2 regions of the Marinobacter sp. CA1 genome follow, and region 2 is predicted to be linked to the other one. Evidence: predicted binding sites of a transcription regulator. Region 2 holds the regulator's gene; the other holds the start of a gene.
What was found. The regulator sigma-54, encoded in region 2, starts transcription at its own class of promoters, with help from an activator protein. The targets are predictions, from matches to a motif close to ANTGGCATNNANNTTGCTNT.
Positions count from the first base shown of each region.

Region 1: the regulator sigma-54 is predicted to act here: its motif matches at 1,923-1,942, upstream of glnA (glutamate--ammonia ligase).

Region 1 is NZ_CP071785.1:3,835,336-3,850,800, forward strand. Features, by position in the region: gene typA (translational GTPase TypA) at 1-1,440, opposite strand, end outside; gene glnA (glutamate--ammonia ligase) at 2,108-3,511, shown strand; gene J2887_RS17555 (DUF4124 domain-containing protein) at 3,720-4,244, shown strand; gene glnL (nitrogen regulation protein NR(II)) at 4,562-5,641, shown strand; gene ntrC (nitrogen regulation protein NR(I)) at 5,638-7,065, shown strand; gene J2887_RS17570 (siderophore ABC transporter substrate-binding protein) at 7,071-8,090, opposite strand; gene J2887_RS17575 (ABC transporter ATP-binding protein) at 8,087-8,863, opposite strand; gene J2887_RS17580 (iron chelate uptake ABC transporter family permease subunit) at 8,860-9,807, opposite strand; gene J2887_RS17585 (ABC transporter permease) at 9,807-10,748, opposite strand; gene J2887_RS17590 (ABC transporter ATP-binding protein) at 10,741-12,528, opposite strand; gene J2887_RS17595 (ABC transporter ATP-binding protein) at 12,522-14,297, opposite strand; gene J2887_RS17600 (TonB-dependent receptor) at 14,298-15,465, opposite strand, start outside.
Region 2 is NZ_CP071785.1:3,154,979-3,170,443, reverse strand. Features, by position in the region: gene rng (ribonuclease G) at 1-1,360, shown strand, start outside; gene J2887_RS14415 (YhdP family protein) at 1,390-5,448, shown strand; gene J2887_RS14410 (carbon-nitrogen hydrolase family protein) at 5,520-6,368, shown strand; gene yjgA (ribosome biogenesis factor YjgA) at 6,374-6,901, opposite strand; gene mgtE (magnesium transporter) at 6,931-8,292, opposite strand; gene J2887_RS14395 (HPr family phosphocarrier protein) at 8,513-8,782, opposite strand; gene rapZ (RNase adapter RapZ) at 8,779-9,657, opposite strand; gene ptsN (PTS IIA-like nitrogen regulatory protein PtsN) at 9,689-10,153, opposite strand; gene hpf (ribosome hibernation promoting factor) at 10,241-10,549, opposite strand; gene J2887_RS14375 (RNA polymerase factor sigma-54) at 10,667-12,181, opposite strand; gene lptB (LPS export ABC transporter ATP-binding protein) at 12,472-13,197, opposite strand; gene lptA (lipopolysaccharide transport periplasmic protein LptA) at 13,210-13,692, opposite strand; gene lptC (LPS export ABC transporter periplasmic protein LptC) at 13,730-14,329, opposite strand; gene J2887_RS14355 (KdsC family phosphatase) at 14,329-14,886, opposite strand; gene J2887_RS14350 (KpsF/GutQ family sugar-phosphate isomerase) at 14,886-15,465, opposite strand, start outside.

The sequences.
Region 1 (15,465 bases), 680 kb from region 2:
GACATCACCCGCCTTGATCGGACCATAGTGGCTGAAGGTGGAGGTCAGGATACCGCTACCGGACGTCATGGTCAGGAAGGTGTTGCGGAAGCCGATCAGACCACGGGCCGGAATGGTGTATTCCAGGCGCATGCGGCCCTTGCCATCCGGCGTCATGTTGGTCAGCTCACCCCTGCGCAGTCCCATCTGCTCCATCAGCGGGCCCTGGTGCTCTTCCTCAATGTCGACGATGACGTTCTCGTACGGCTCCTGCTTCTCGCCGTCGATTTCGCGGATCACCACTTCCGGACGTCCCACCGCCAGCTCGAAGTTCTCCCGGCGCATGTTCTCGATCAGCACCGACAGGTGCAGCTCACCCCGGCCAGATACCTTGAACTTGTCGGCGGAGTCCCCTTCTTCCACCCGCAGCGCCACGTTGTGCAGCAGCTCCTTCTCGAGGCGCTCCTTGATGTTGCGGCTGGTGACGTACTTGCCTTCCTTGCCGGCGAACGGCGAGTCGTTGACCTGGAAGGTCATGGACACGGTAGGCTCATCCACCGTCAGCGGCGGCAGCGCCTCAACGGCACTCTGGTCGCACAGGGTGTCGGAGATGTACAGCTCATCCAGACCGCTGACACAGACGATGTCGCCGGCCTGAGCCTCTTCAACCTCAACCCGCTGCAGCCCGGAATGGCCCATGATCTTGAGAATCCGGCCATTGCGTTTCTTGCCGTCCGCGCCAATGGCGGTGACCGGAGAGTTGGTGGTCACCTTGCCGCGCATGATCCGGCCGATGCCGATCACACCCAGGAAACTGTTGTAGTCGAGCTGGGAGATCTGCATCTGGAACGGGCCGTCCAGATCAACATTGGGCGCAGGAACATGGTCCACGATGGCCTGGAAGACCGCATCCATGTTGTCGTCCAGCTTCTCGTGGTCCTCGCCGGCGATGCCGTTGAGGGCGCTGGCGTAGACAATCGGGAAATCCAGCTGCTCGTCGGTGGCACCCAGGGCATCGAACAGGTCGAATACCTGATCCACGACCCAGTCCGGACGCGCGCCCGGACGGTCGATCTTGTTGACCACCACGATCGGGTTCAGACCTGCGTCGAACGCTTTCTGGGTAACAAAGCGGGTCTGCGGCATCGGGCCGTCGATGGAATCCACCACCAGAAGCACACTGTCCACCATACTCATTACCCGCTCGACCTCACCACCGAAGTCGGCGTGTCCCGGGGTGTCCACGATGTTGATGTCGTAGTCTTTCCACTTCAGCGCAGTGTTCTTCGCCAGGATGGTGATGCCACGCTCTTTTTCCTGGTCGTTGGAGTCCATAACGCGCTCATTCTCGAGCTCTTTACGGTCCAGAGTGCCAGACTGGCGCAACAGCTGGTCCACCAGGGTGGTTTTGCCATGGTCGACGTGGGCGATGATGGCGATATTACGAAGATTCTCAATCACAACAATATCCTGCGGCATGCGTACTGACCTGAGAGGTCTCAGGCGGCGGTCGTTCCCGACCACACGCACACCGTCTCAAATCCGTTAAGTAAAAGAACCGGCCCGGACATCGCTTGCTGACAACGAAAGCACAGTCAAGCGCGGCGGCCAGGCCTCTCCTCCCCCAGGGACACTTTTGAGTGGCACAGCCAGTGCCAGCAGAAACCAAACAGAAGGTATGCGGTGCCCGTTCAGGAACAGGGTCGGTGAGGCGGCGCGCAGTATAACGGAAACTTGATGTCGTTAGTATGAATAATGGTCGCAATTGGCAGGTAATTCCCACGACGACAAACACCCTGGCGCACCATTTAAGTGCATCACCCAAGGGGTTTGCACCATTTTGGTGTTGAGCTACGCTCGTGACACGGCGTTTTGCGCCCCGAAAGCGCATCTGCCCGACAGCCAGGGCCCGTCACTGCGCTGTTCTGGCGCATGCACGAAAAACTGGCACGGACCCTGCTTTGTCTTACGCAACCAATTTTGAAGGTGAGCGTCTGTTGCTTCTGATAAGCTACGCCCACCTGATAACAAGGCTGCGCCGGCCCACGCACTGAGGCGGGAGCGCCGGCCAAACGCAACAAAGAACACCGACACGCCCGCCTGCGGGCTAAACAACGGAGCTTGCATAATGTCCAAGACGATTGACCTGATCAAAGAGCACGAAGTTAAGTGGATTGACCTCCGGTTCACCGACAGCCGCGGTAAAGAGCAGCACGTGACCCTGCCGGCCACCGAAGTGGACGAGGATTTCTTCACCGACGGCAAGATGTTCGACGGCTCCTCAATCGCCGGCTGGAAGGGCATCAACGAATCCGACATGATTCTGATGCCGGACGACGAAAGCTCCGTTCTCGACCCGTTCACCGAAGAAACCACGCTGAACATCACCTGTGACATCGTCGAGCCGACCACCATGCAGGGCTATGAGCGTGATCCCCGCTCCGTTGCCCGTCGCGCCGAAGAGTACCTGAAGTCCACCGGCATCGCCGATGGCGCCCTGTTTGGCCCGGAGCCGGAGTTCTTCGTATTCGATTCGGTGAAATGGAACGTCGACATGAGCGGCGCCATGTACTCCATCCACTCCGAAGAAGCGGCGTGGGTTTCCGGCGAAGACTTCGACCGCAACAACATCGGTCACCGTCCGGGCGTGAAAGGCGGTTACTTCCCGGTGCCACCGGTTGACAGCCTGCACGACCTGCGTGGCGCGATGTGTGCCGCCATGGAGTCCATGGGCCTGGAAATCGAGGTTCATCACCACGAAGTGGGCACCGCCGGCCAGTGCGAAATCGGTGTTGGCGCCAACACCCTGGTGAAGAAGGCCGACGAAGTTCAGATCCTCAAGTACTGCGTGCATAACGTCGCCCACGCCTACGGCAAGACCGCGACCTTCATGCCCAAGCCTGTGGTTGGTGACAACGGCTCCGGCATGCATGTGCACATGTCCCTTAACAAGGACGGCAAGAACATCTTCGCTGGCGACGGCTACGCTGGCCTGAGCGAAACCGCCCTGTACTACATCGGCGGTATCATCAAGCACGCCAAGGCCATCAACGCCTTCACCAACTCCTCCACCAACAGCTACAAGCGTCTGGTGCCGGGCTTCGAAGCACCGGTTATGCTGGCCTACTCCGCCCGTAACCGCTCTGCCTCCATCCGTATCCCGTACGTCAACAGCCCGAAAGCCCGTCGCGTGGAAGTCCGCTTCCCGGACCCGGCCGCCAACCCGTACCTGGCGTTCGCAGCCCTGATGATGGCCGGCCTCGACGGTATCCAGAACAAGATCCACCCGGGCGATGCCATGGACAAGGATCTGTACGATCTGCCGAAAGAAGAAGCCCTGAACATTCCGACGGTTGCCGGCACCTTCCAGGAAGCACTGGACTGCCTGGAAGCGGACCACGAGTTCCTGACCCGTGGCGGCGTGTTCACCGAAGACATGATTGCCGGATTCGTTGACCTCAAGCGCGGCGAGATCGAGCGCCTGAACATGACCACTCACCCGGTCGAGTTCGACATGTACTACTCCTGCTGATCCTGACGGATGACGCAGTGCCTAGCCCCGCCCTGTGCGGGGCTTTTTTATGCCCGTTTGCCAACTCAAAGCGGTACCGACAGCCGAGCCTTAACGCTTTGTAACCAAGGGCAAAACCCATGGCGTTGCAATGTCCGATTGCGCTACCGATAATCCAGAAGAGGCTTACGCAGTCTCTCGATCCCAATAACCACAACGGACCAGGGCTATGACACCAAGGATTGCAGTATTCGCCGGCGCACTGACGGCACTGACTTCACCGGCGTTTGCCGAGATCTACCGCAGCGTGGATCAGTACGGCAACGTCACCTACTCAGACGAAGCCAGTGACCAGTCCGAGACGGTGGAGGTCAAGCCAATCACAACCATTACCCTGCCCAAACTGGAAGATGTCACCCAGACAGAAGCGGCGCCGGGGGCCGGCGATACCAACGCCCAGCCTTACGACAGCATCCGCTTTGTATCGCCAGGCAATGACACCGCATTCCACAGTGGCAACGGTGACGTGGAATTCCAGGTCAGCAGCAGCCCGGCCTTGCGTGAGGGTCACCTGTTCGAGGTTGCCCTGGATGGCGCCCCGGTCGGCCAGTCCAGCTCGGGTTCGGTGATGGTGCGCAATGTCTTCCGCGGTACCCACCAGGCCGACGTGCATGTGATCAACAGCGATGGCGTCCGCGTCCAGAGTGGCAACAGCATCTCCTTCACCATCCACCGGCCGTCCGCGCAGAATTAACCGAACCGGCGCCATACCCTGGCGCCCTCCCTGCCGGCGCCCCTGCCGACAAGGCACCAAAATGGTGCGCCCGCACCAAATAGCGGCCATACTCTGTGCCAACGCAGGGCGCGCCTCTTGTACCGCGCCCCGCTGTGACCGTCTCCGGCCAGGACAGATCACCCCCGTGCCGCGGTGAACGCCCCGCAACACGGCACCCTGCCGGTCTCCGTGCCGTATTAAGGCTGGGGCGGTGCACTCATTTCGATCCCGTCAGGGCTTTTGGGCCAAAGTGGTTCACTTCTTGCAGAAACGCCCTGCATACCAAGGGGAGAATCATGGCGACGTCTGCTGGCTACAAACACCTTCTGGACAACCTCACCACGGCGGTGCTGGTGCTGGATGCAAAACTCAACGTGCAATACCTCAATCCATCGGCCGAAAGCCTGTTTGAGACCAGTATCACCCGTGCCCAGGGTAACCCGGTGGTGGACCTGCTGGTGGAATCCGAAGAAGCCCTCGACACCCTTCACGCCGCCGCCCTCAATGGCCAGTCCTACACCAAGCGTGAAGCCGAATTCCTGTTGACCTCCGGTACCCGGCTGACGGTGGACTACTCGGTGTCACCGACCGGCAGCCAGAAACCGGAACTGTTGGTGGAGATCCAGCCCCGGGACCGCTTGCTTCGCATCACCCGGGAGGAGGAGATCATTGCCAAACAGGAAACCAGCCGCATCCTGGTCCGGGGCATGGCCCACGAGATCAAGAACCCGCTGGGCGGAATCCGTGGCGCGGCACAACTGCTCGACCGGGAACTGATCGACGAAGGCCAGCGGGAGTACACCCAGGTCATCATCAACGAGGCCGACCGGCTGCGCAGTCTGGTGGACCGGATGCTGGGACCCAACCGCGCATTACGGATGGCACCGACCAACATTCACGAGATTCTGGAACGGGTGAGAACCCTGCTGGAGGCGGAAAGCCGTGGCGAAATCCGCTTCCGTCGCGACTACGACCCCAGCCTGCCCGAGTTCCAGGGAGACAAGGAACAGCTGATTCAGGCGGTGCTCAACATCGCCCGCAACGCCATGGAGGCCGCCTTTGAGCACCACGACAACAGCCGTGAGGAACCGCCCACCATCACCTTCCGCACCCGCGCCCTGCGCCAGTTCACCATCGGCCACACCCGTCACCGGCTGGTGTGCCGCATTGACGTTATCGACAACGGTCCCGGCATTCCCCCGGAACTGCTGCAGAACATCTTCTACCCCATGATCAGCGGCCGGGCCAGCGGTACCGGCCTGGGACTGTCGATCACCCAAAGCATCATTGGCCAGCACAATGGGCTCGTGGAATGTGAGAGCGAGCCCGGCCAAACCGACTTCATCATCTTCCTGCCCCTGGAGGACCAAGCATGAGCCAATCGGCAAACGTCTGGATCATCGACGACGATCGCAGCATTCGCTGGGTGCTGGAGCGCGCCCTGAGCCAGGCCGACATGAAACCACGGGTTTTTGAAAACGGCGAGAGCATCATCACCCGCCTGGAGCACGAGCAGCCGGACGCCATCATCAGTGACATCCGCATGCCGGGTGTCGATGGCATCACCCTGCTGTCGAACATTGTCGAGCACCATCCCGACCTGCCGGTCATCATCATGACCGCCCATTCCGACCTGGACAGCGCCGTCACCAGCTACCAGACCGGGGCCTTCGAGTACCTGCCTAAACCGTTTGATGTGGATGACGCGGTGGCGCTGGTCAAGCGTGCCGTGGCCCACAGCCACGAGCGTCGCGCCACCAGCGAGCCGGCCGTCGAGGCCAGCCAGCGTAATGCCGAAATCATCGGCGAGGCACCGGCGATGCAGGAGGTGTTTCGCGCCATCGGGCGGCTGTCACACTCCAATATCACCGTGCTGATCAACGGCGAGAGCGGGACCGGCAAGGAACTGGTGGCCCAGGCCCTGCACAATCACAGCCCCCGGGCCAGCCACCCGTTCATCGCCCTGAACATGGCGGCGATTCCCAAGGATCTGATTGAGTCCGAGCTGTTTGGCCACGAAAAGGGCGCTTTTACCGGTGCCGGTGCCGCCCGCCATGGCCGCTTCGAGCAGGCCAACGGCGGCACCCTGTTTCTGGACGAGATCGGGGACATGCCTGCGGATACCCAGACCCGGCTGCTGCGGGTGCTCGCCGACGGCGAGTTCTACCGGGTGGGGGGCACCACTCCCATCAAGGTGGACGTGCGGATCATTGCCGCCACGCACCAGGATCTGGAGAGACTGGTGCAGGACGGCTCGTTCCGGGAAGACCTGTTTCACCGCCTCAACGTCATCCGGGTACACCTGCCCAAACTGGCGGAACGCCGCGAAGACATTCCCCGGCTGATGCAGCACTTTCTCAAACGGGCCGCCCGGGAACTGGCAGTGGAGCCCAAACTGCTGCGCCCGGAAGCGGAGGAGTACCTCACCACCCTGCCCTGGCCCGGCAACGTCCGTCAGCTTGAGAACACCTGCCGCTGGCTCACCGTGATGGCCAGCGGTCGCGAGATCCACATCGACGACCTGCCGCCGGAACTGCTGCAGCAATCCGAAACCCCGGCCACCGGCCAGACCTGGCAGGAAGGCCTGCGCAACTGGGCGGAACAGGAACTCAAACGCGGCCACAAGGGCCTGCTGGATGTGGCAGTCCCCGAGTTCGAGCGCATCATGATCGAAACCGCGCTCAAGCACACCGGCGGCCGCCGGCGGGACGCCTCCATCCTGCTGGGCTGGGGCCGCAACACCCTGACCCGCAAGATCAACGAACTGGGCATGGACCACGAGGGCCATCCGGACGATTGATGGCCTCAGGCCCCGGGGCTTGCCGGGGTGGTCCGATAGCCCTGGATCACCTCGTCCACAATGATCCCCAGGGAGGTCACGCTGGCCGCCGTGACATACCAGGTCTGGGCATCAACAAACACCACCCGCCCGGCCTTCCAGGCCCGGGTCTGCTGCAGCAGCGGGTTGGCCATGGTGGCCATGGTCAACGTCGCCTTGCGCTCCATCACCGCGGTACGGTCAATGACATAAAGGATGTCCGGGTCCACGGCGCTGATGAATTCATTGGATATGGGCTGGCCGTGCAGACCCGGCTCGATGTTCCGGCTGGCCGGCTTGACCCCAAGGGTGTCGAACACAAAGCCATAACGGGACCGGATGCCGAACGAACTATACGCACCATTGTTGTGCATCACGATCAGCGCGGTTTCCGGCCGCCCTGCCGTCACCGACCGGGCGCGCTCAACGCCGGCGCTGATCTCCGCCACCTTCTCCCGCGCCAGGGCTTGCTTCTGGAAAATCCGCCCCAGGGTCAGCAGGTGATCCTTGGCAATGTCGATGTAGCTTCCCTGTTCGTTCAGCAGGTCCCAGTCGAAGTGCAGGGTCGGCGCAATCTCACTCAGCTCATCGTAATACTGGGCCTGAACCGGCGAGATCAGGATCAGGTCCGGTTTCAGGGCGTACACTCGCTCCAGATTGGGCCGGACGATCGCCCCCAGGTCCTCAACCCCGGCATCATCCCGGTAGGACGCCAGGAAATCCGGCACATAATCCTTGGGCATGCCGGCCACAGGCACCCCCAATTGATCCAGCGAATCGACGTCGTTCATGTCGAACGCCACCACCCGCCTGGGCAGCTGCTCAATGGTCGTTTCCCCCAGTGCATGCTGCACGGTGATGGGCTGGTACTCGGCCTGGGCGGCTGACGACGCCTGCGGACTGGGATTGCCATCCGCCGATGCCGACGGCTCACAGCCTGCCAGCCCCAGCACCGCAGCCGCCACCAGCGCAGACCACCAGCGGGGGTAAAGTGTTTCCAGTTTCATGACCAGTCTCCCTGTGGGTTGAAGTAATTGCACAAACGGCCCCGCTCGCTGCGGACAATGTCGAACTCGAGGTCGTAAAGATCCTTCAGCCGGGCTTCGGTGACGGTGTCCGCCACCGGACCACTGAAATGGAGCCGCCCCTGTTTGAGGGCGACAATGCGGTCTGAGTAGTTGGCGGCAAAGTTGATGTCGTGGATCACCAGAATCACCGTCCGTCCCTGCTCGTCACACAGCCGGCGAAGGGCCCGCATGATCTGCACCGCGTGTTTCATGTCGAGGTTGTTGAGGGGCTCGTCCAGCAGCAGACAGTCGGTTTGCTGGGCAATGGTCATGGCCAGGAAGGCCATCTGCCGCTGCCCGCCGCTGAGCTCGTCAATATAGGCCTGGCGCAGTGGCGTCAGTGAGAGGAAATCGATGGCATCAGCCACCGCGTGCCGATCGGCTTCGGTGAGGGTGCCTCGACTGTAGGGAAAACGGCCAAACCCCACCAGTTCCTCCACCGTCAGCCTCAGGTTGATGTCCGGAGACTGTCGCAGGGTGGCTACTCGCCGGGCGTAGTCGGCCAGGCGGATGTCGTGGACCGGCTGCTCCGCCAGCCGGATCTCGCCCTGATCCGGCGACAGCAACCGCGCCAGCATCATCAGCAGGGTGGTCTTGCCGGCGCCGTTGGGGCCGATCAGCGAGGTGACCTGACGCGCCGGAAAGCGGGTGGAGACATCCGCCAGTACGGTGCGGCCACCATAGCGTTTGGACAGGTTGTGTACGGAAATCATGCGCGACCTCGGGTCCGGATCATTAACGCCAGAAAGTAGCCACCGCAGATCAGGTTGATCAGGATCGTCACGGTGGTGCGATAGTTGAGCACCTGCTCCACCAGCAACTGGGCCAGGATGAACAGCCCGACGGCCACCGCGCTGGCCATGGGCAGGGTGGCCCGATGGCGGGTAGTGCCCGCAAGGGCGTAGGCCAGATTGGCCACAAAAATCCCCATAAAGGCCGTCGGCCCCACCAGACTGGTGGAGATGGCCACCAGCACCGCCACCAGGAACAGCTGCTGACGGACACAACGGGGGTAATCCACCCCCAGCGACAGGGCCTGCTCCCGTCCCAGGGCAATCACATCCAGCAGCGCCCGGGAGCGCAGCATCACACCGGCCACCAGCAGCACCAGCACCGCCGCATAGCCCAGCTGCCCGGGACGAACCCGATTGAATGACGCCTCGTTGTAGCCCTGAAGGACAGCGAACTCACCGGGACTGACCGTGACCTGGATAAACTGGGTCAGGGTGCTGATCACCATGGTCAGCACCAGCCCCAGCAACAGCAGGAAATAGACGTTGCTGCGGCCATCCCGGAACAGCCAGCGATGGATCACCCAGGAATAGGCCAGCATCAGCAGCACCGACGCAAAGAAGTTGCCGTTCTGGCCCATCAGCATCAGGCTGCTGGTGCCCAACAGCCACACCAGCAGCGCCTGGAACAGCAGGTAAACCGACTCATAGCCCATGATTGCCGGTGTCAGAATCCGGTTGCCGGCGATGCTCTGGAACACAATGGCGGAGAACGCAATGCAGACACCGCCCAGCCCTATGGCCGCCAGCCGCAGCAACCGTTTGGGAATGATGTAGTCGGTGTCCAGTCCGGAATTCAGCAGCACAAACACCACCGCCAGCGCCAGCACGGCGACCCAGCTTGAGAGCATGAGCGGCCGGCGCATCAGCGGTTCCTCCGCAGAATCAGCAACAGAAACAGCACGCCGCCGACACTGCCGGCGGTCAGTCCGATGGGGATCTCGAACGGATAGATCAGCAGCCGGCTGATCAGGTCGCAGACCAGCAGCAGGCAGGCACCAGCCAGCGCCACAATCGGCAGGGTATGGCGCAGGTGCTCGCCGTAGTACAGCACCACCAGGTTGGGGATCACCAGGCCAACAAACGGTATGGTACCCACCGTAATGACCGTCACCGCCACCGTCACTGACACCAGCAGCAGGCCAAGGCCGGCGGTGACGGCGTAGCTCACCCCCAGACTGGTCGCCATATCCTCGCCCATGCCCAGTACGGTGAAGCGGTGGGCATAGAGGTAGGTCACCAGAATGATCGGCAGGGTGAGATAGAGAATCTCGTAGTTGCCTTCAACAATCTTGGAAAAGTCCCCCAGCAACCATCCCTGCATGCTCTGCAGGATGTTGTGGCGATAGGCGTAAAACTCGGCAATGGCACTGAGCACGCTGCCGTACATCAGCCCGATCACCGGCACCATCACGGTATTGCGGAAATGGATGCGGCGGACGATGGCCAGGTAGAGCGCACTGGCCGCCAGACAGAACACCAGGGCGAACAGCATCCGCCCCAGCGTGCCCATCGCCGGTGCCAGAATCAGCGACACCAGCAACCCCAGGCGCGCCGCGTCCAGGCCACCGGAGGTGGCGGGCTCGACAAAGCGGTTGCGCACGATCTGCTGCAGGATAACCCCGCACATGGACAGGCCGACGCCGGTCAGCACCACAGCCGCCAGTCGCGGCAGGCGGCTGGCGGTCAGGGTCGTCCAGGCATCGCCAGACAGCGACAGCAGTGCGTGCCAGGCCATCGGCTTGACACCAACCGCCAGCGAGACCAGGCACAGCAACACAAAGCCCAGGGACAGAACGCTAGGTATCGACACAGTGTTCCGCTTGTCGGAGATGGGGTTGTCCCCCGGCGACCTGCCAACCTCTGGCCGACTCGCGCTGGGCCAGAAAGCGTGCATAGCGCCCGCCGGCCGCAGCCAGCTCGCGGTGACATCCCTGCTCGCAGACAGCGCCATCCTCCAACACCACAATCCGGTCGGCAGAGGTGATGGTGGACAGCTGATGGGCGATCACTATCAGCGTGCGTTTGCCCCGCAGTCGCGCCAGAGTCTCGGCAATGATGGCCTGATTGCCGGTATCCAGTGCTGCCGTGGCTTCATCCACCAACAGGATGGGAGCGTCCTTGATCAGCGCCCGGGCGATGGCAATTCGCTGCCGCTCGCCCCCGGACAGCCGGGCACCACCCTCACCCACCAGCGTTTTCAGCCCCTCGGGTAAGCGTTCAACCAGCGTTTCCACACCGGCCAGCCGGACCACCTCCGCCAACTCGTTGTCACTGGCCCCGGGCCGCCCCAGGCGGATGTTGTCGGCGATACTGCCCTGGAACAGGTAAGTATCCTGGAACACCTGGCTGATCTGTGCCGCCAACTGGTCGCTGGTCATCTGCCGCACATCGATACCGCCCACCAGAACCTGGCCACCAGTGACATCGAAGAACCGCGCCACCAGACGCATCAACGTGGTCTTGCCCGATCCGGACGCACCAACCAGTGCAACCATGCTGCCGGGCGCAACCTCAAGATTCACCCCCCGCAACACCTCCGTCTCACTGGCGCCGTAACGGAAGCGGACATCGCGGAGGGTCACCGAATGGTCTGCCGGTGACTGTGGTTGAGGCGGCTGCGGCAGCGGTTGTGCTGCCAGGATTTCCCGCACGCCGTCAAGCTGGTTGCGAGCGCCCCGCAATGCCTCACCATAGCCGGCGATCTCCAGCAACGGCTCAACGAAGCGATAACTCAGCAGCAACGCCACGGTCACCGCAATCAGCGATTGCGACGACTGGCCAGCCATCAGCGCCTGGTTGAGCCAGAACACCGCCGCAAGCAGCAGCGTGGCAAAAACGGCCTGCACCACCCAGGCGTTGAGTGTCACCGCCAGTATCGAGGGGTAGATGAGTTGTCGGGCGGAGCGGTGCTGACGATCAATGGCCTCGGCCAGGAAACGGGCACCGGCGCCCTCACCGTTGAACGCCCGCAATACCGACTGGGCCTGGGCGAACTCCACCAGCCGCTGACTGGTGTCGGCGGCGTGGTCGTGGAAGCGGCGATCCACCTGCCGTCCCAGTCGTGTTGCCAGCCAGAACACCACCGCCAGCAGAGGCAGCGCCAGTAGCGCAATCAGCCCCATCTGCCCGTTCAGCGCAAACAGCGCCAGCACCATGACCAGGGGGGTGACCAGGCCACCAAACACCGGCGTGAACACATGCGCCGGCAACTGGGCCACCTCCATCAGGCCATGGGACACCACATGGCTGAGGCGGGCAGTGTTGGCCGGGGTAAACCAGCCCACTGGCAGGCCGGCGACATGGTCACCAAGACGCAGGCGACCGCTGCGCAGCACTGACACACCAACCCTGACCCCGGCCTTGTCCACCTGTACCCGCCACCACCAGGCCAGCGCTACACACCCCAGGAAGCCCGCCAGCCAGAACGTTGCGGGGCGCACCTCCCCGGCCAGCAAATGAGAGAGCAGCGGCACCAGCAGCACCACCGTGATGCCGTTCAGCAGACCATAGAGCACCACCATGATCAGGTAGCGCCTGAAGATGGCAACATCGCGACCCAACAGGCTCATCAACGTGTTCAACATGAGCTCGCCTCCTGATAGCCACCCAGGCGCCAAAGCCGGGTGTAGAGACCATTGCGGGCCAGCAGCTCCTCGTGCCGCCCCTGTGCGGCAATCCGGCCATTGTCCAGCACCAGAATGCGATCGGCCTGCCTCACGGTATCGAGCCGATGGGCGATGACCATCAGGGTACGGCCCTCGGCAAACCGCGACAGGGCCGCCTGGATCGCCGCTTCGTTGCCAGCGTCGGCAGCCGCCGTGGCTTCATCCAGCACCAGCACCGGCGGATCGAGCAATACCGCGCGGGCGATGCTCACCCTCTGCTGTTCGCCGCCGGAGAGCTGGGCGTCCTCACCAACCACCGAGTCATAGCCTCGCGGCAGGGCTTCAATGCGGTCATGGATATTGGCAAGCCGGGCCGCCGCTTCAATCTCCTGCCGGCTGGCCGCCGGACGACCCAGGGCGATGTTGTCTCGCACGCTGCCATGGATCAGGCGAACCTCCTGCAGCACAAACCCCACACGGCGATAGAGTTCCGGCGCGGCGAGCTGGCGCAGGTCCACCCCACCGAGGGTGATGCGACCGGCGCTGGGATCAAAGAACCGCAACAACAACCGGGCCAGGGTCGATTTACCGGCACCGGAAGCGCCCACAACGGCGGTCACCGTGCCAGGCTCCAGAGTGAAGTCGATCGCCAGCAGCACCGGCGACTGATCGTCATAACCGTAACTGAGCTGCTCAACCCGAACCTCGTTGCTGCCCGGCAGCGCCGCCTCAGCCGCCTCCGGTTGTGCCAGCACCGGGGTCTCCAACAGCGCCTGAACCCGTTGTGCCGCCCCCGTGGCGTTATGCAGGTCGTGGCCGATAAAGCTCAGCAGTTGCAGCGGCGCGGAGATGCCCGGCGTCACCAGGACAAACGGCAGCACCTCCACCGGCGTCATCCAGCCCAGACCGACGAACAGCACGCCGAACGTCAGCACCACGGCCAATACCGCCACCGGGGCGATGATGGCGTTGGCGTTGGCCATCGGCACCACCAATGGCCGGGTGAAGGCAACGAACGCCTGCAGGAACGCCTCGACGGCATCCCGGTAGCGGCTGTTGGCCCGTTCGCTGCCGGCAAAGGCTTTCAGCACCGGAATGCCATTGACGAACTCCACCACCGCGTTGTTGATCCGCGACTGGCCGTCGACAAACGCCTTCATGTTCTCTTCGCTGCCGGCCTTCATCGCCGCCCGGAATACCAGGAAAAATGCCGGAAACGGCAGTAACGAGACCAGCGCCATACGCCAGTCCATGGCAAACAGATACACCACCGACGCCAGAATCGCGCCCCAGGTGCGTCCGCGGATGGTGTAGTAGTGGGCGGTCAGCTCATGGAGGGTGCCGACGTCGTCCTGCAACGCCCGCTTCACCTCCCCCGAGGCCCGGCTGGTGAACCAGCCCAGCGGCACCTGGGCCAGACGATCCATGGCGGAGCGCCGCAGCTGCCGGGTCAGTCGATTGTCCGCCAGGTGCGCCAGCAGTTCAGCCACGGAAACCAGGGCCAACCCCAGGCACAGGGCCAGCAGACTCAGCGCGACGGTCTGCCAGATGGCATCGGTCAGCGCGCTGCCATCCACACCTTGCCCTCGCAACCCCTGATCCCCCAGAACAAGCGTCGCCAGGTGAGCGATTCCGGCCAGAGGCACCAGGGTGAACACCTCACCAGCGCCCGCGATCACCCCGGCCAGGGTCAGCCGCCCGCGAATCGGCGCCAGAACCTGACGGACTGCTCCGGTTCCGGCACTCACCTAGAAATCCACCGTTGCCGACATCAGGAAGGTGCGTGGCGCGCCCAGGCCACCAGACAGGCCGCTGCCATCACCGCCATTCCACGACCCCAGCCAGTACGCCTCATTGGTGACGTTCTGTACCCGCGCCCGCAGGGTCAGTGACTTGGCCAGTAGCCGGGTCACGTAACGGGCGCCAACATCAAAGGTGGTGTAGTCCGGCACCGCCAGTCGGTGACTGTTGTTGACGTAACGCTTGCCGGTGTGCACAACGCCGGCGGTCAGGGTCAGCCCCGGCACACGGGCCAGGTCGTACTCGGCTCCTACCTTGGCCAGCACCTTGGGCACACCGGTCACCTGATTGCCCTCGTTGGCGCCGTTCAGTGACCGGGTCACCTCCGCCTCGGTGTAGGACGCGCCGCCCAGCAAGCGCGTCCGCGGCAGCGGCTCGCCCACAAAGCTCCACTCCAGTCCCCGGTTGCGCTGCTCACCGTAGGTGCCGAACACCAGCGTGTCCGGATCGGTATAGGCGTTGGGCTTCTTGATCTGGAACAGGCTCAGGGTATGGGCGAACGCGCCCAGGTCCCACTTGGCGCCGATTTCATACTGCTTGGTCTGGTACGGTTCCAGCACTTCACCGGCGTTGGCCGCTGCCACCGGCGCGGTTGCCCCCTGGCTCAGGCCTTCGATGTAGTTGGCGTACAGTGACAGGGCGTCGCTGACACGAACCAGCAGCGCCGCCGACGGCGAGGTGCGGCTGGCATCATATTCCGCGGTCTTGGCGCCATCGGCCCCGTAATTGTCACTCCGGACGTTCTGGCGACGCGCCCCCAGAGTGAGCTGGTAGCGGTCATCGGCGAACGAGAGCGTATCGGCAATGGCGATGCTGCGCAGCTTGCTGCCACTGGCGGAGGTGTCCGCCGGAGACTGGTTGTAATCAGTCAGATCGGGGGCGACCCCAAAGTCCAAGTCGTAGTAGTTGGTCTGTACGTGGTCAAAGAAGTAGGCGTCCCGGAAGGACGAGTCCGACTCGAACTGGTTGGCCGACAGCGACCAGGCGTGACGGACCCAACCGGTGGTGAGATCACCGCGCACCCCGACTTCGGCGGACTTGACCGTGCCGTCCCGGGCCGAGCGGGCCGCCAGGGTGGAGATGTCACCGGCATCGTTCAGCAGCATGCTGCGGTCC
Region 2 (15,465 bases):
TATCTACCGTGGCAAGGTGGTGCGGGTGCTGCCGGGCATGGAAGCGGCGTTTGTCGACATCGGGCTGGAGCGCGCCGCGTTCATTCATGCGTCCGACGTGGTCAACGACCAGTCCAGTGATGATGGCGTCGATTCGCCAAAAACCGTGCCGGACATCCGCTCACTGCTGCGGGAAGGCCAGTCGCTGGTGGTTCAGGTCACCAAGGACCCGATCGGCACCAAAGGTGCCCGTCTGACCACCCAGCTCTCCATCCCCTCCCGCTATCTGGTGTTCATGCCCGGCGTCAGTCACATCGGTATCTCCCAGCGCATCGAGGATGATGCTGAACGGGGGCGATTGAAGGCGATCATCGAAGAAGGCGCCACCGAACAGGGGGAGCTGCAGGGCGGTTACATCATCCGTACAGCGGCGGAGTCCGCGTCCAGTGAAGACCTGCTGGGAGACATGCGCTACCTGCACCGGCTCAACCAGTCGATCCACGAGCGCATCAGCAAGGTTCAGGCGCCGGCGGTGGTGTACCAGGACCTGCCGCTGTTTATCCGCACCATTCGTGATCTGATCCGTCCGCAGACCGAGAAAGTCCGCATCGACAGCCGCGAAAGCTACCAGCGGGTGATCGAGTTCGTCGATGAGTTCGTGACCGAGTTCGCCAACAAGGTGGAGTATTACCCCGGCGAGCGTCCGATCTTCGACCTCTACAGCGTCGAGGATGAGATCCAGAAGGCTCTCAGCCGCAAGGTCCAGCTCAAGTCCGGGGGCTACGTCATCATCGACCAGACCGAAGCGATGACCACCATCGACATCAACACCGGGGCGTTCGTTGGTCACCGCAACCTTGAAGAGACCATCTTCAAGACCAACCTGGAAGCGGCGCGCGCCATCAGTCGTCAACTGCGGCTGCGCAACCTTGGTGGCATCATCATTATCGATTTCATCGACATGGAAGACTCGGAGCACCAGCGCCAGGTCCATCGGATGCTCGAGAAGATGCTGGAGCGGGATCACGCCAAGACCAAGATTACCGGAGTGTCCGAACTGGGACTGGTGGAGATGACTCGCAAACGCACCACCGAGAGCCTGGGGCAGGTGCTGTGTGAGCCGTGCCCGATCTGCGACGGCCGTGGCTTTCTCAAGACCCCCGAAACCGTGTGCTACGAGGTGTTTCGGGAGATTCTCCGGGTCAATCGGGCCTATGAGGCCGAAAGCTATCTGGTGATGGCCTCCCAGGCGGTGGTGGATCGACTGCTGGATGAGGAGTCCGACAACGTGGCTGACCTGGAGACGTTTATCAGCAAGAGCATCCGGTTCCAGGTTGAGCCTTTTTACAGCCAGGAACAGTACGATGTGGTGCTGCTGTGATGTTGGCGTCCTGAGGTCTGTCGGTTGTTATGGCCCGGCGAGATGACAGCACCGAATCTGTGAGTTTCCTGTCCCGGCTGTTGCAGCGGCTGAGCAGCCTCGTTGGCTGGCTGTTGGTGGCTGTACTGGTGCTGCTGGCGCTTTATGCCGCCATTGGCCGCCAGCTGGTGCAGAACATCGGCGAGTTCCGCTCCCAATTGGAGGCGGAGTTGTCCGAGGCTGTGGGCTATCCGGTCACCATCGGTGAGCTGGAGGGGCGCTGGCGGCTGCTGGACCCGGTACTGGAAGCCCGTGAGCTGGCCCTGGCTGCGCCGAACGCCGCCGATGCACCTCTGGTTCGACTCGACAGCCTGCGTATCCGCCTCGACACCCTCAGCTCGTTGTGGCGGTTAAGGGTGGTGTTCGAGGAGTTCGAGGCGGATCGGCTGGACCTGACCCTGGCCCAGGCCGCGTCTGGCCGGCTGCACCTGGATGGTCTGCCGGACGCAACCGTGGAGGACGACGTCCGGGTTCCAATTCCCGCTGACGCCCTGACCAGCGGCAGTCAGGACTGGCTGCCGGTGCTGGGGCGCTGGCTGTCGGACCCCGCGATCCGGGTGACACGGGTCAATCTGGGGCTACGCACCGCAGATCAGCCGGTTCGCCACATCGAAATACCGCAGCTCGACCTGACCTACCACGCCGGTCTGTTCTCCGCCACTGGCCGTGCCATGCGGCTGGGTACCACCCACCAGCTTGCCAGTTTCAATCTGCTGGGCCGGCATTTCTTTCGCGGGGATTTTACCGGCCAGCTTTACGTTGATGTGAATTCCGGCCGACTGTTCGATTCCCTGGTCAGTCGTTACCGCTGGCGAGGGCTGGGGGTTGAGGGTTTTGACGCGGGCGGCCAGGCCTGGCTGACCTTTCGGGATGGCACCCTGGAGCAGCTGAACGGGCGGTTACAGGTGCCATTTCTGCAGCTGCGGGCCCAGGAAGAGTCGATGGCGCCGGTGGAGAACCTGTCGCTGGCCTTTGGCTGGCGGGGCACGGTGGTTCCCGGCCAGGACAGTCTGCTCAGTGGTGAACTGCATCTGCAGGATGTGCGCTGGGACTGGTTGGGGGAAACCGTCTCCGGGTTCAATCTCCGGCTCAAGCGTCGGGATGGCGAGCTGTCGCTGCAGGGGCAGGGGGTGCCGTTAGGCCCGCTTGCCCGTTTCAGTGCCGGTATCGGGCTGTTGCCGGTGGAGGCGTCCCATGCGCTGGAGAACTACCGGCCGACCGGGTTCCTGGATGACGTGTCGATGCGCTTGCCGCTGGCGGACGGTGCTGCCGGATTTACGCTCCAGGCGCAGTTGCGGCAGGTTGCGGTGCAGCCGTTTGATGGCGCGCCGGCGCTTGCCGGCGTCAACGGCCAGTTGCAGGTTGGCCGTGACTGGGGCCGGGTAGTGCTGGCGTCGGACGACCTGGAACTGGGGTTTCCGGAGTTGTTCCTTGATCGCTGGTCGTTCACCGATGCCCGGGCGCAGGTTGCCTGGCAGCTGGATGGACCCTTGACCCGGGTCTGGTCCGAGGGGTTGTCGCTGCGCTATGGCGAGCCGACGACGCCGCCCGGGAGGCAGGCTGAGCTGGAAGGTGCCTTCGATCTTCGTCTCGACCAGGAGGGCGAAGATAACCTTGGGTTGCGGGTAGCGGTTCGTGAGGGCACGGCGGACATGCTGCCGGAATTCGTTCCCGCCAAGGTGATTGATGCTGAGCTGTATCAATGGCTTGCGACCGCCATTCCCGAAGCGCGGATAGAAGAAGGGGTGTTTTATGGCCATGGCACCGTCAGTTCCGGCGCGCCTGATTACTCTTTTACATCCTCCATGTACTACCGCTTCAGCGATGCCCGTGTTCGCTATGACAGCCGTTGGCCTGAGGTCACCGGTGTCAGTGGCTGGGTCCAGGTGCACGATGATCGCGCCACGGTGGCGGTCGATCGCGCCCGCAGCGGGGGGCTGGCGCTGGAACCCAGTCGGGTGGAGCTGGTGCCGGACGGCGATGAACTGGTGCTGGAGGTCAGCACCGCAGCCGATGTGACTGCCCCGGATATTCGTCACTGGCTTGCCAACAGCCCCTTGGGAGAGCTGGCCGGAGAGGCGCCAGACGCTATTGAGGTGGCCGGGGACTACCACTTGGATCTGGATTTGACGTTGCCGTTGACCGGGCCAGGTGAGCCGCAGGTGATCGCCCGGGTGCAAACTGGTAATGGTGAGGTAGCCCACCCGGACAGTGGTCTGGTCTGGCGGCAGCTGCGCGGTGATGTGACCTACCGGACCGGAGAGGGCATTGTCGGGGAACCGTTTTTGGCAGACCTCAATGGCATGCCGGTGACGGTCGGCCTGGAGTACCGCGAGGCGGATGACGCGCTGGTGGTGAGTCAGAGTGGTTCCCTCTCGGTCACCGAACTGTCGGGTTTGCTGGAGCTGCCCGCAAGCCTGGACACTGGCCTGGCCGGCCGTTTCAACTACACGGCGCGATTGAATCTGGCGTCGGACGCCGCGCCCGGCCTGTCGCTCTACTCCAGTCTGATCGGGCTGGCGTCAGACTGGCCCATGCCCCTGGGCAAGACCAGCGATGTCATGGCGCCCCTGCAGGCGATGCTGGACTGGACGCCGGAGGGTCGTCTGCAACTTGCCGGGGTGTGGCAGGACCGGCTGGCGTTCCGGCTGGCCTGGCAGGATGGCGAGTTCGACCGTGGTCAGCTGGCCATGGGGTCGGAACAGGCAGAGCTGCCCCCAGGTGAGGGGATTGAGGTGGTGGGCCGGGTTGAGGAAGTGCCGATAGACGCCTGGGTCGATCGGGTGGAGCGCCTGACCAGCTCACTCTCACCCTCACCACCTGACGTTGACCCTGAACTGGTCGGGCCCCCGAGGCCGGAGATGGCGCGAGCAACCGCAGATACGGCGGCATCGGGCACGGTGCCGGCAGACACCAATGCGTTGATTGAACGCTGGCTTTACGGCATCCAGTTATCGGTGGGGCAACTGAGGGTATTGGGTCAGGCATTTCCGGAACTGGATGTGGCCGCCACCTTCAGCGATGGCGTGTGGTTCATCGATACCCGCTCTGATCGGGCGGTCGGTGAACTGCGACTGCCCATGGACAAGCAGCAGACCGTGTCGGTGCGCTTTCCCTACCTGCGTCTGGCCAGCCCGGAGGAAGAGACCATTGCCGCGATTCCTGCGCCACTGACGTCGGCCGAACAGGTGGATGCCTTCCGCGCCATGGCCATGGAAGGATGGCCGAACATCAGCGTGGTGATCGATGAGCTGGCGATGGACAATCGCTCGCTGGGGCGCTGGTCGTTCCTGCTGGTGCCCGATGCCAAGGCCGTACATGTGCAGTCGCTGTCGGGCGTGCTCGGGTCGCTGTCGTTCGATGGCGATCTCTACTGGGACATTCACGACGGTCGCCAGTTGACCCGGCTGCAGGGGGACCTTCACGGTCAGGATCTGGGGGATCTGGCGCAGATGATGGGCTCGGAAGCACCGCTGAGAAACGAGCAGACCCAGTTGGTGTTGAACCTGGAGTGGCCGGGGCGTCCGGATGAGTTCACCTTGACCCGGCTGGATGGTGAGGTCAGTGTGCGGCTGGATGAAGGGGTGATTCTGGAGCGCAACAACACCGCGTTGCTGTTCCGGCTGTTCAATGTGCTCAATGCCGACACCCTCTGGCGCCGCCTGAAGCTGGATTTTTCCGACCTGTATGAGCGTGGCGTGGCGTTCGATGCAATCTCCGGCACCGCCGAACTGTCCGACGGCACCTTGAGCTGGGCGCCGGAGCTGCAGATTGTCGGGCCGTCGGGTGCCTTCAAACTGTCTGGCTCCACCGACCTGGTCACTGAGACCCTGGACATGCGCATGGTGGTTGTGCTGCCCTTGACCCAGAACCTGCCTCTGGCGGCCCTGCTGCTGGGGGCGGCACCTCCCATCGGTGGGGCCCTGTTTGTCCTCGACAAGGTGTTGGGAGATCCGTTGAGCCGATTGACCAGCGCCACCTACACGGTGCGGGGGCGCTGGGACAATCCGGTGGTGGAACTGCGCAACGTCTTCGATACTGGTGACTGATCAGAGGTTCCCGAAAGGCCTGGTCTGAAGAGAAGAGACGCACACCGATTCCAACCGCAGGAGAGACTGAAATGACGGAACCACGCGACGTTGAGGGTGTCCGTGTCGCCACGGTGCAAATGGTCAGTGGCGAGCGTCTGGAGGACAACCTGGCCCAGGCCGCGACGCTGCTGGCCGAGGTGGCCGCGGCGGGCGCCTCGGTGGCGGTGCTGCCGGAGAATTTCGCCATCCTCAAGACCGCACAAATGGTGGCGCAGGGACAGCAGGAAATCGGTGGCGGTGAGATTCGCGACTTTCTCGCGGAGCAGGCGCGGTCGTTGGGGTTGTGGATTGTTGGTGGTTCGCTGCCACTGGCGGAACGGGAGGATGGCAGTTCCGTGGCCGACCGTGTCCGCGCCTGCTGTCTGGTGCTGGATGACCAGGGCCGGGAAGTGGCGCGATACGACAAGATTCACCTGTTTGATGCTGAAGTGGCGGATGCCCAGGGCCGCTACCGGGAGTCAGACACCTTCGAGCCCGGCGAACGGGTGGTCACCATCGACACGCCTGCCGGTCGTCTGGGGCTGGCAATCTGCTACGACCTGAGGTTTCCGGAGCTGTTCCGGGCACTGCGTCAGCAACAGGCGGATTGGGTGGCCTTGCCCAGTGCCTTTACCTACACCACCGGGGATGCTCACTGGCATCCGCTGATCCGTGCCCGGGCCATTGAGAACCAGTGCTGGCTGGTGGCTGCCGGGCAGGGGGGGTACAACAGCCCCCGGCGCCGGACCTATGGCCACTCCATGATTGTCGATCCCTGGGGATCGGTGGTGGCAGAGCGGCAGGAGGAGGGCCCGGGTTGGGTCATGGCTGCGCTCGACCCCCGGCGGTTGCAGGAGGTGCGCCAGCGCATGCCGGTCTGGGATCACCGGCGGCTATAGCGTACCTAGTCGCGTTCGCCCTCGTCGATGCATTCCCGCAGGTAGCGGAAAAGTTTCTTGCCCTGGCCGGTGTTCTTTTCCTGCTGAGCTTCACGGCGGGCGTTGCGGGCCAGGTTACGAAGGTGCTGGATGTCGGCGGCGGGGCAGTAGTCCAGAAACTCCCCAACGGCGCTGTCGCCCTCCTGAACCATGCGATCCCGCCAGCGCTCCGCCAGGTGCAGACGCCGGGTGTGCTCCTCGCTGCCCGCGTGAAACGCGCCGATAGCGCGACGCAGGGCATCGATATCGTCTTCCTGGCGCATGACCTTGCCAATGTATTGCAGGTGGCGGCGACGGGCCTCGTTCTGACGGATGCGATGGGATTCCTCGATCGCACGGCGCAGGGTGTCGCCGATTGGCAGAGTGGCGAGCTGCTCGTTGGACAGGGCCAGCATCTGCTTGCCCAGATCCTGCAGGTCCTGCATCTCACGTTTAAGCTGGGACTTGCTCTTGCCCCATTCCTGTTCGCTGTCGTCGTATGGCTGTTCGGTCATGCTCGGTTCCTGGTGTGGCCGGGGCGGGCTCAGGCGTAAAACACCGTGGCCAACCCAAGGAAGGACATGAATCCTACCACATCGGTTACGGTGGTGAGTATCACGCCCCCGGCCAGGGCCGGGTCGATGTTCCGCGACTTCAGGAACAGCGGCAGTACGGTGCCGACAAAGGCCGCTCCCAGCAGATTGATGACCAGCGCTGCGGCAATCACCACACCGATCACCGGATCGCGGAACCAGGCGGTGGCGGCGGTAGCGACCACCACGGCCCATAACAGACCGTTGAGCATGCCCACCAGAAACTCCCGGTTCAGCAGCCATTTGACGTTGGCGCCACTGATCTGGCCCACGGCCATGCCGCGGATCACCAGGGTCAGGGTCTGGCTGCCGGCAATGCCGCCCATGCTGGCCACAATGGGCATCAGCACCGCCAGCGCCACCACCTTCTCGATGGTATCCTCGAACAGGCCGATAACGGCGGAGGCGATGAATGCGGTAATCAGGTTGATGCCGAGCCACACCGCCCGGCGCCGGGTGGTCTTGAGCACCGGGGCGAAGGTGTCTTCGTCTTCGTCCAGGCCGGCCATGCTCATCAGCGAGTGATCGGCGTCCTCCCGGATAACGTCGACCACGTCATCGATGGTGATCCGGCCCAGCAGGTTGCCGTCGTCGTCAACCACCGGCGCGGAGATGAGGTCGTAGCGCTCGAACAGGGTGGCGACCTGGGTGTCCGCCAGGGTGACCGGAATCGGCTCAATGTCGGTGTCCATGACTTCCCGCACCGTGGTAGCGGGATTGCTCACCAACATCTTGGTGATGGGCAGCATGCCGATGAACTGGTCTTTCCGGCTGACCACAATCAGGCTGTCGGTCATTGGCGGCAGGTTGCGGTGACGGCGCAGATAACGCAGAACCACGTCGATGCTGATGTCCGGACGCACCGTGATGGTGTCCGTATTCATCAGGCCGCCGGCGGTGTCCTCCGGGTAGGCTAGGACTTCCTCGACCCGTTGCCGGTCCTGTTCGTCCATGGTGTCCAGGACTTCCTGGATCACCGTGTCCGGCAACTGCTGCAGCAGGTCGGCGAGGTCGTCGGACTCGAAGTCCTCAATGATGTTGGCCAGTTCCTGGGCGTTCAGCTGGCTGAGGAAATAACCCCGGATGTCGTCGCTCAGGTACTGGAGGACTTCCCCTTCCAGGTTCTTGTCCACCAGGTTCCACAGCAGGGCGCGCTGGCGGGGCGGGGAGGATTCCAGCAGGTGGGCAATATCACTGGGACTGAGGCCGCCATTGAGGATGCGGGCAACCTGTTTAAGGGCACCACTGTCCAGAGCTTCTCCGAGGGAGCGGAGACGCTGGCGAGCCTGGCTTTGTTCCAGAATGTCCGTCATTGATCACCCAACTTTCTGCCCAAATGACCATCAGCGCTGCCGACGGTAATCCTGCGCTGGGGAGGTGCCCACGACCATCTGCTATGCGGCCAGGGTCTCCAGCAGCCAGGCTACCGGGCGTAGCTGATAAACTTACGTAGTATAGCGGACTTACGTTGCAGTGGTGAGAAAGCGTTGTAGGTGAATGCCGTAGAAACCTGCGTGCTGGCGGGGCGGGGCGCTATTCGCCCTCGCCGAAGTAGTCGTTGATCAGGGCGACCAGCTGATCGAGCGCCTGCTGCTCGTCGGGACCTTCAATGTTGAGTTCAAGGTCGGTGCCTTTGCTGGCGGCCAGCATCATGACGGGCATGATGCTCTTGGCGTCCACCTGCTGGCTGCCCTTGCAGATCTGGATACTGCTTTCGAATTCCGAGGCGGTGGCCACCAGTTTGGCGGCAGCGCGGGCGTGCAGGCCCAGCTTGTTGATGATGGTGACTTGCTGGCGAATCATAGGCTGCGTTTCAGGTGTGGCAGTTCGGTATGACGGACCTGGACGTTGTTGTAGCGTTCCGCGAAGTAGGCGCCGACTTTCTCGCAGACGTACACCGAGCGGTGCTGGCCACCGGTACAGCCAATGGAAATGGTCATGTAACTGCGGTTGCTCTGGCCGAATGATGGCAGCCAGGAATCCAGGAACTGAATGATATCGTCCGTGAGCTTGGTGGTCATGGCCTCGTGTTCGAGGAAGTCGATTACCGGTTGGTCGATGCCGGTAAACTTGCGCAGGCTGGCATCCCAGTAGGGATTGGGCAGGCAGCGGACATCAAAGACGTAATCGGAATCCACCGGCACCCCGTGCTTGAAGCCAAAGGACTGGATCAGCAGCGCCATTTCCTGTTCCCGCCGGCCGATCACCCGTTGTTTGACCATGTCCCGCAGCTCGTAGATCGACAGTTCGGTGGTGTCGACGTAGAGATCCGCCAGGCTGGCAATGGGTTCCAGCAGGTGTTTCTCACTGGTGATGGCCTCTTTCAGGGAGGTGCGGTCGTTGCTCAGGGGGTGTTTGCGGCGGGTGGCGTGGAAGCGCTGCAGCAGTGCCTGGTCGGTGGCATCAAGGAAGATGGTCTCGATGGTGGCGCCGGTCTGGGTCAGCTGGTGGTGGATGTCCTCGAAGTTGGCGATCTCATCCGACAGGTTACGGGCATCGATGCTGACGGCGATTTTCTTCAGCCGCCCGGTGCTCTCCTGAGCGGTGGCTTCCCGGGTAAGAGGGAACAGCAGTCCGATGGGCAGGTTGTCGATGCAGTAGAAACCAAGGTCTTCAAGTACATGCAGCGCGGTACTCTTACCCGAGCCGGAGCGGCCGCTGACGATGATCAGTTTCATAGTCCATCACCCTTGAGTGATCAGTCTGCTGTTAGGCGCCTATCATTCGATTGTACAGGGTCTCGTTGTCGCTGCACTGTCTCAGTTCGTTACAGAACGACTGTTCATTGAACTTCTCGGCCAGCTGGCTCAGCAGTTCCAGGTGCTCGCTGGTGGCTTCCTTGGGGACGATCAGGGTAAACAGCAGATCCACCGGTTGGTTGTCGATGGCATCGAAACCAACGCCTTCCTCCAGGGTGACCAGCACACCGATGACCTGGCTGCAGCCATCCAGCCGACAGTGGGGGATCGCAATGCCCTGCCCAATACCGGTGCTGCCCAGGCGTTCGCGGGCAACCAGGTTGTTGAAAATCTGCCCGGCATCCAGATCGGGATACTGCTGGTGGATGCTCTCGGAGATGAATTCCAGAACCCGCTTCTTGCTGGTGCCGGCAACACGGCAGCGGGCAAGCTCCGGGGTCAGGATGGTTTCGATGGTGAGTGATGTGTCCGTCATGGATAGACAGTGGTTCCGTAAAAAAAAGGCTGCGATACGTCAGACGTACCGCAGCTCGATCAGTTCAGGTGTGGGCAAGGCTACCGTTTAGCGGGCGCCGTTTCCATGCATACGATCAATATTTTTTTCCTTGTGTTTCAGGATCTGTCGATCCAGCTTGTCCACAAGAGCGTCGATGGCTGCATACATGTCTTCGTTTTCGGCCTTGGCGTGGATCTCACCGCCAATTACATGCAACGTGGCTTCCGCCATCTGGCGGACCTTCTCGACTTCCAGAGTCACCTGACAGTTACTGATGTGATCGAAATGCCGTTCAAGCTTTTCGAACTTGCCAGAGACGTACTCTTTGAGGGGAGCTGTCAGTTCGACGTGATGACCTGAAATATTGAGTTGCATAGGCGTCTCCTATTGTCGGCTTGCCAGCGACTACGATCACTGGCGGGGTTGCCGCGGTGTTTCCCCGCGGCGGTAGATCCCTTCGGGCCAGAGCCGCGCTGGTGAGCGCTCCCTGGCCTACACCAATCTCTTCCGTTCGTTTGACGGGGGAATGTGCATGGCCTCCCGATACTTGGCGACGGTGCGCCGGGCCACTTTGATTCCCTGTTCCCCTAGCATGGCGGCAATTTTGCTGTCGCTCAATGGCTTTTTTGGGGTTTCTGCTGCAATCAGTTTTTTGATCATCGCCCGGATGGCGGTGGACGAGCATTCTCCGCCCTCATCGGTGCTGACGTGGCTGGAGAAAAAGTACTTCAGCTCGAAGATGCCCCGGGGGGTATGCATGTACTTCTGGGTGGTGACCCGGGAAATCGTGGATTCATGCATTTCCACCGCTTGGGCGATGTCGGAGAGGATCAGTGGCTTCATCGCCTCCTCGCCGTGATCGAGGAAGCCCTGCTGGTGCTCAACAATGCGGGTGGCCACCTTGAGCAGGGTTTCGTTGCGGCTCTGCAGGCTCTTGATGAACCACTTGGCTTCCTGCAGCTGGTCCCGCATGTAGGTGTTGTCGGCGCTGCTGTCGGCCCGGCGGATCAACGACGCGTAGCTGGCGTTGACGCGAATGCGCGGCGCAATCTCCGGGTTCAGTTCCACCCGCCAGCGTCCCTGGTGCTTGCGCACGATGACATCGGGAATGACGTAATCCGGCTCAGCCTGATCAATGGCGCTGCCCGGGCGCGGGTTGAGCTGGGTGATCAAGGCCAGAACGTCCCGCAGCTGGTCTTCTTTCAGCCGGCTGCGCCGCAGCAGTTGGGCGTAGTCGCGGTTGCCCAGCAGGTTGATGTAGTGAGTGATCACCAGGCGAGCCTGGGGCAGCCAGGGGGTGTCAGGTGGCAGCTGGTTGAGCTGGATCAGCAGGCATTCCTGCAGATCGCGGGCAAACACACCGGCGGGGTCGAAATGCTGCAGCCGACGCAGTACCGCTTCGATCTCGTCGAGCTCCACCGGGTCCTCGTCGGCGTCGTCCATCAACCCGGAGTGGATTTCGTCCAGCGGGGAGGTCAGGTAGCCGCGCTCGTCCACTGCGTCCAGCAGGGCGTGGGCAATGGCCCGGTCCCGGTCACCCATGGGGGTCAGGTTGAGCTGCCATTCCAGATGATCGTGAAGGGTCTCGGAGACCGAGTTGCGGGACTCGAAATCGCTGTCACCCTCATCGTCGCCGCGGCTGGCGGGGGCAGGAGAGGGCTGGTAGATGTCGTCCCAGGCGGTATCGACCGGCAGGTCGTCGGGAATGTTCTCGGAGCCGTTGTTGTCGGCCTCCCACTCCTGGCTGCTGTCGTCATCCCAGCTGTCATCTGCGGTGGCGCTGGCGTCCTGGTCCTGACCGTCTTCAGCGTCGTTGCGGTCGTCGTTCTGCTCTGCCTCGGCGCGGTCGTCGTCTTCCTGGGTTTCCAGCATGGGGTTGGAATCCAGCGCCTGTTGGATTTCCTGCTGGAGATCCAGGGTGGAGAGTTGAAGCAGCCTGATCGCCTGTTGCAACTGGGGCGTCATGGTCAGGCTTTGGCCCAGTTTTAGCTGAAGTGAGGCTTTCATTACCATGATGTCAGTTCCGTCACCGGTGTGCCTGGCAGGCGGGATATCACCAACCGGTCATGCCTGGTGAGCCTAAAAAGTCTTGCGTCATGCGAAGTTGCTTTTACAAGCAATTTTTCTGCCGAGTGTACTTGCTTGTGGTGGGCAAGACAATCTGGCCGGCTGCCGCTGGCCTGTATCGAGTGTAGACGGTTTATCCGCAATCCACGTTCTCAAGATACCAGCAGGCAGCGTTGCGAAGACTTGATGGTCGACAAACTGACGTCAGAAATCAATGCATTTGGGGAGGGTCATAGTTTGAATTCGTTACCGAGGTAAACTTCCTTGACCTGTTGGTTGGCCAGGATGTCCTCGGACGAGCCGGAGGCGATGATGTGGCCGCCACTGACGATGTAGGCGTTCTCGCAGATATCCAGGGTTTCGCGCACGTTGTGGTCGGTGATCAGTACGCCGATGCCCTTATCCCGCAGGTGGCGAATGATCTGCTTGATGTCACTGACCGAGATGGGGTCTACACCGGCAAACGGTTCGTCCAGCAGGATGAAGGCCGGCTCCATCGCCAGTGCGCGGGCGATCTCCACCCGCCGGCGCTCGCCCCCGGACAGGGCCATGCCCAGGCTGTCGCGGATGTGGGTGATGTGGAACTCCGCCAGCAGGTCCTCCAGTTTTTGCTCGCGGTCGGCGCGCTTGAGGTCGCTGCGGGTTTCCAGAATCGCCATGATGTTGTCCCGCACGCTCAGCTTGCGGAACACCGAGGCTTCCTGGGGCAGGTAGCCAATGCCCTTGCGGGCACGGCCATGCATCGGCAGGGGAGTGATGTCCTGGCTGTCCAGGGTGATGCGTCCCTTGTCCGACGGTACCAGACCGACGATCATGTAGAAGCAGGTGGTCTTGCCGGCACCGTTCGGCCCCAGCAGGCCGACAATTTCCCCGCTGCGGATCTCCAGGGAGACGTCGAGGACCACTTTCTTCTGCTTGTAGCTTTTTGCCAGGTTGCTGGCGCGGAGCACTGCCATCTTGGTTCCTGTCTAGTTGCTGTCGCTCTGGGCGCGGCCGCGGGGCTGAATGACCATTTCCACCCGGCCCTCGCCATTGCCGCCGTTATCGCCCTCGGCCGTGACCACCCGATTGCGGGTGTCGTAGAGAATGCGGTTGCCGCGGAACAGGTTGCCGGACTGCTCAATCATGGCGTTGCGCTCGAACGTCAGCTGGCTTTCGGTGGCGTTGTAGATGATGCGCTCGGCGCTGGCCTCGGTGGCGGCGGTCTGGCCTGCGGTTGCCTGGGAGTAGCGGGCGGGGGTGCCGGTGGCCTCGATGCGGCTCAGGCCCTGGTCGTCCCGGTACAGCACCACCTTGTCGGCGCTGAGGCGGGTGCCCTGCTGGGCGACCACGACATCGCCGGTGTAGGTGGCCACACCCTGACTGTCATCCAGGCGGGCGTGGGCGGCGTTGACGGTGATCGGGGCGTCGGAGTCCAGATCAAAGGCCGCCGCCGGGGATGCCAGCAGCACGCTGGCAAGGACGGCTGTGCACGTGCGGCTCACTCGCTTAAGGGGTCGGGTTTGGGGCAGGCTCATAGTGTCCTTCTACCTTTGACGTCAGTTCCAGCACCCGGTCGTCGATCCAGGCGGTCATACCGGTGGCACGGGTAGTGCCAAACGCGTCTGTGAGGGTGACGGGTGCATTGGTGTGTACGGTGCGGCTGCGGTTGTCCAGCGTCAAGTGTTCGGTGCTCAGGGTGGCGGCCTGGCCGTCTTGGAGCGGTCGGGTGACAACCACATTGCCGTTGAGCGAAAGCTGGCCGGTTGCCTGATGAAAGTCGCCACGCCGGGCGGTGAGTTGCCAGGGGCTGTCTGATGGCTGATCCTGGAGAATCGCCTCGGGTTCCACTAGGGTGGCGCGTTCACTGGCTTCAAACTGCTCGATGCGGGGACTGCTGAGGCGAATGGCGAGATCGCCATTGCTGTCGAAGGAGCGATAGTCGCCATTGATTACGAAACCGTCCGGTTCGCTTGGGCCGCGCAGCCCTTCCGCTTGCAGTGGCTCCGGTGGCTGGTCAGAGCGCCAGAGCAGGGAGGCCAGCACCAGCGCACAGGTCAGCAGCGCCAGCGAGCGCACCTTGCTATTGAATAGCAGGGTATTGAGCATCAGGCGGTCGGCTCCAGATAGTGGGCCAGGCACTGGTCCAGCTGGCCCTGGGCTGCGAGGATCAGGTCGCAGACTTCCCGCACCGCGCCGGCGCCGCCCGGCACCGTGGTGCAGTGGTCGGCGTGCTGGCGCACATACCAGTGGCCGTTTGGTACCGTCAGGCCCAGGCCGGCGTGCTGGATGGCGGCCAGGTCGGGCAGGTCATCTCCCATATAGGCAATGTGCGCCGCCGGCATCTGCAATTGGCCGGCCAGCTCCCTCAGGGCGGTGAGTTTGTCCTCCCGGCCCTGCATCAGGTGGGGAATGCCCAGGCTGTTCATGCGTCGTTCGGTGAGCGGCGAGCTGCGACCGGTGATGACTGCAACGGTCACGCCGGCCTGCATCAGCAGTTTGATGCCGAGGCCGTCGAGAATGTTGAAGGCCTTGAGTTCGTCGCCCTCGGCGCTGAACAGCAGGGTGCCGTCGGTCATGACGCCGTCGACGTCCAGGGCCAGCAGGCGGACGTCGGCGGCCCGGGCCATCAGTTCAACAGGCCAGGTGGGTGTTTGCGTGGTCATCAGATTACCCCCGCCCGCAGCAGGTCATGCATGTTGATGGCGCCGGTCAGTTGGCCGTCACGGTTGACCACTGGCAGGGCGTTGATCTTGAGTTCTTCCATGATGTTGAGGGCCTCGGCGGCGAGCTGGTCGTCGCGAATGGTCTTGCCGTTGCGGGTCATGACGTCGGCAATCGGTGTCGCGTGAATGTCCACCGGGCGATCCAGGGTGCGACGCAGGTCGCCATCGGTGAAGATGCCACTGAGTCCGCCCTGGCCGTCGATGACGGTGGTCATGCCCAGTCCCTTGAGGGAGATTTCCAGCAGCGCGCCGCTGAGCGGGGTGTCTTCGCCCACCCGGGGAATGCGTTCGCCGGTATGCATGATGTCACTGACCCGCAGCAGCAGGCGACGACCGAGGCTACCGCCGGGGTGGGAGAAGGCAAAGTCTTCGGCACTGAATCCGCGCCGATCCAGCAGTGCTACGGCGAGGGCGTCGCCCATCACCAGGGTGGCGGTGGTGCTGGAGGTGGGGGCCAGTCCCAGGGGGCAGGCTTCCTGATCGACGCTGATGTCCAGGTTGGCTTCGGCCTCCCGTGCC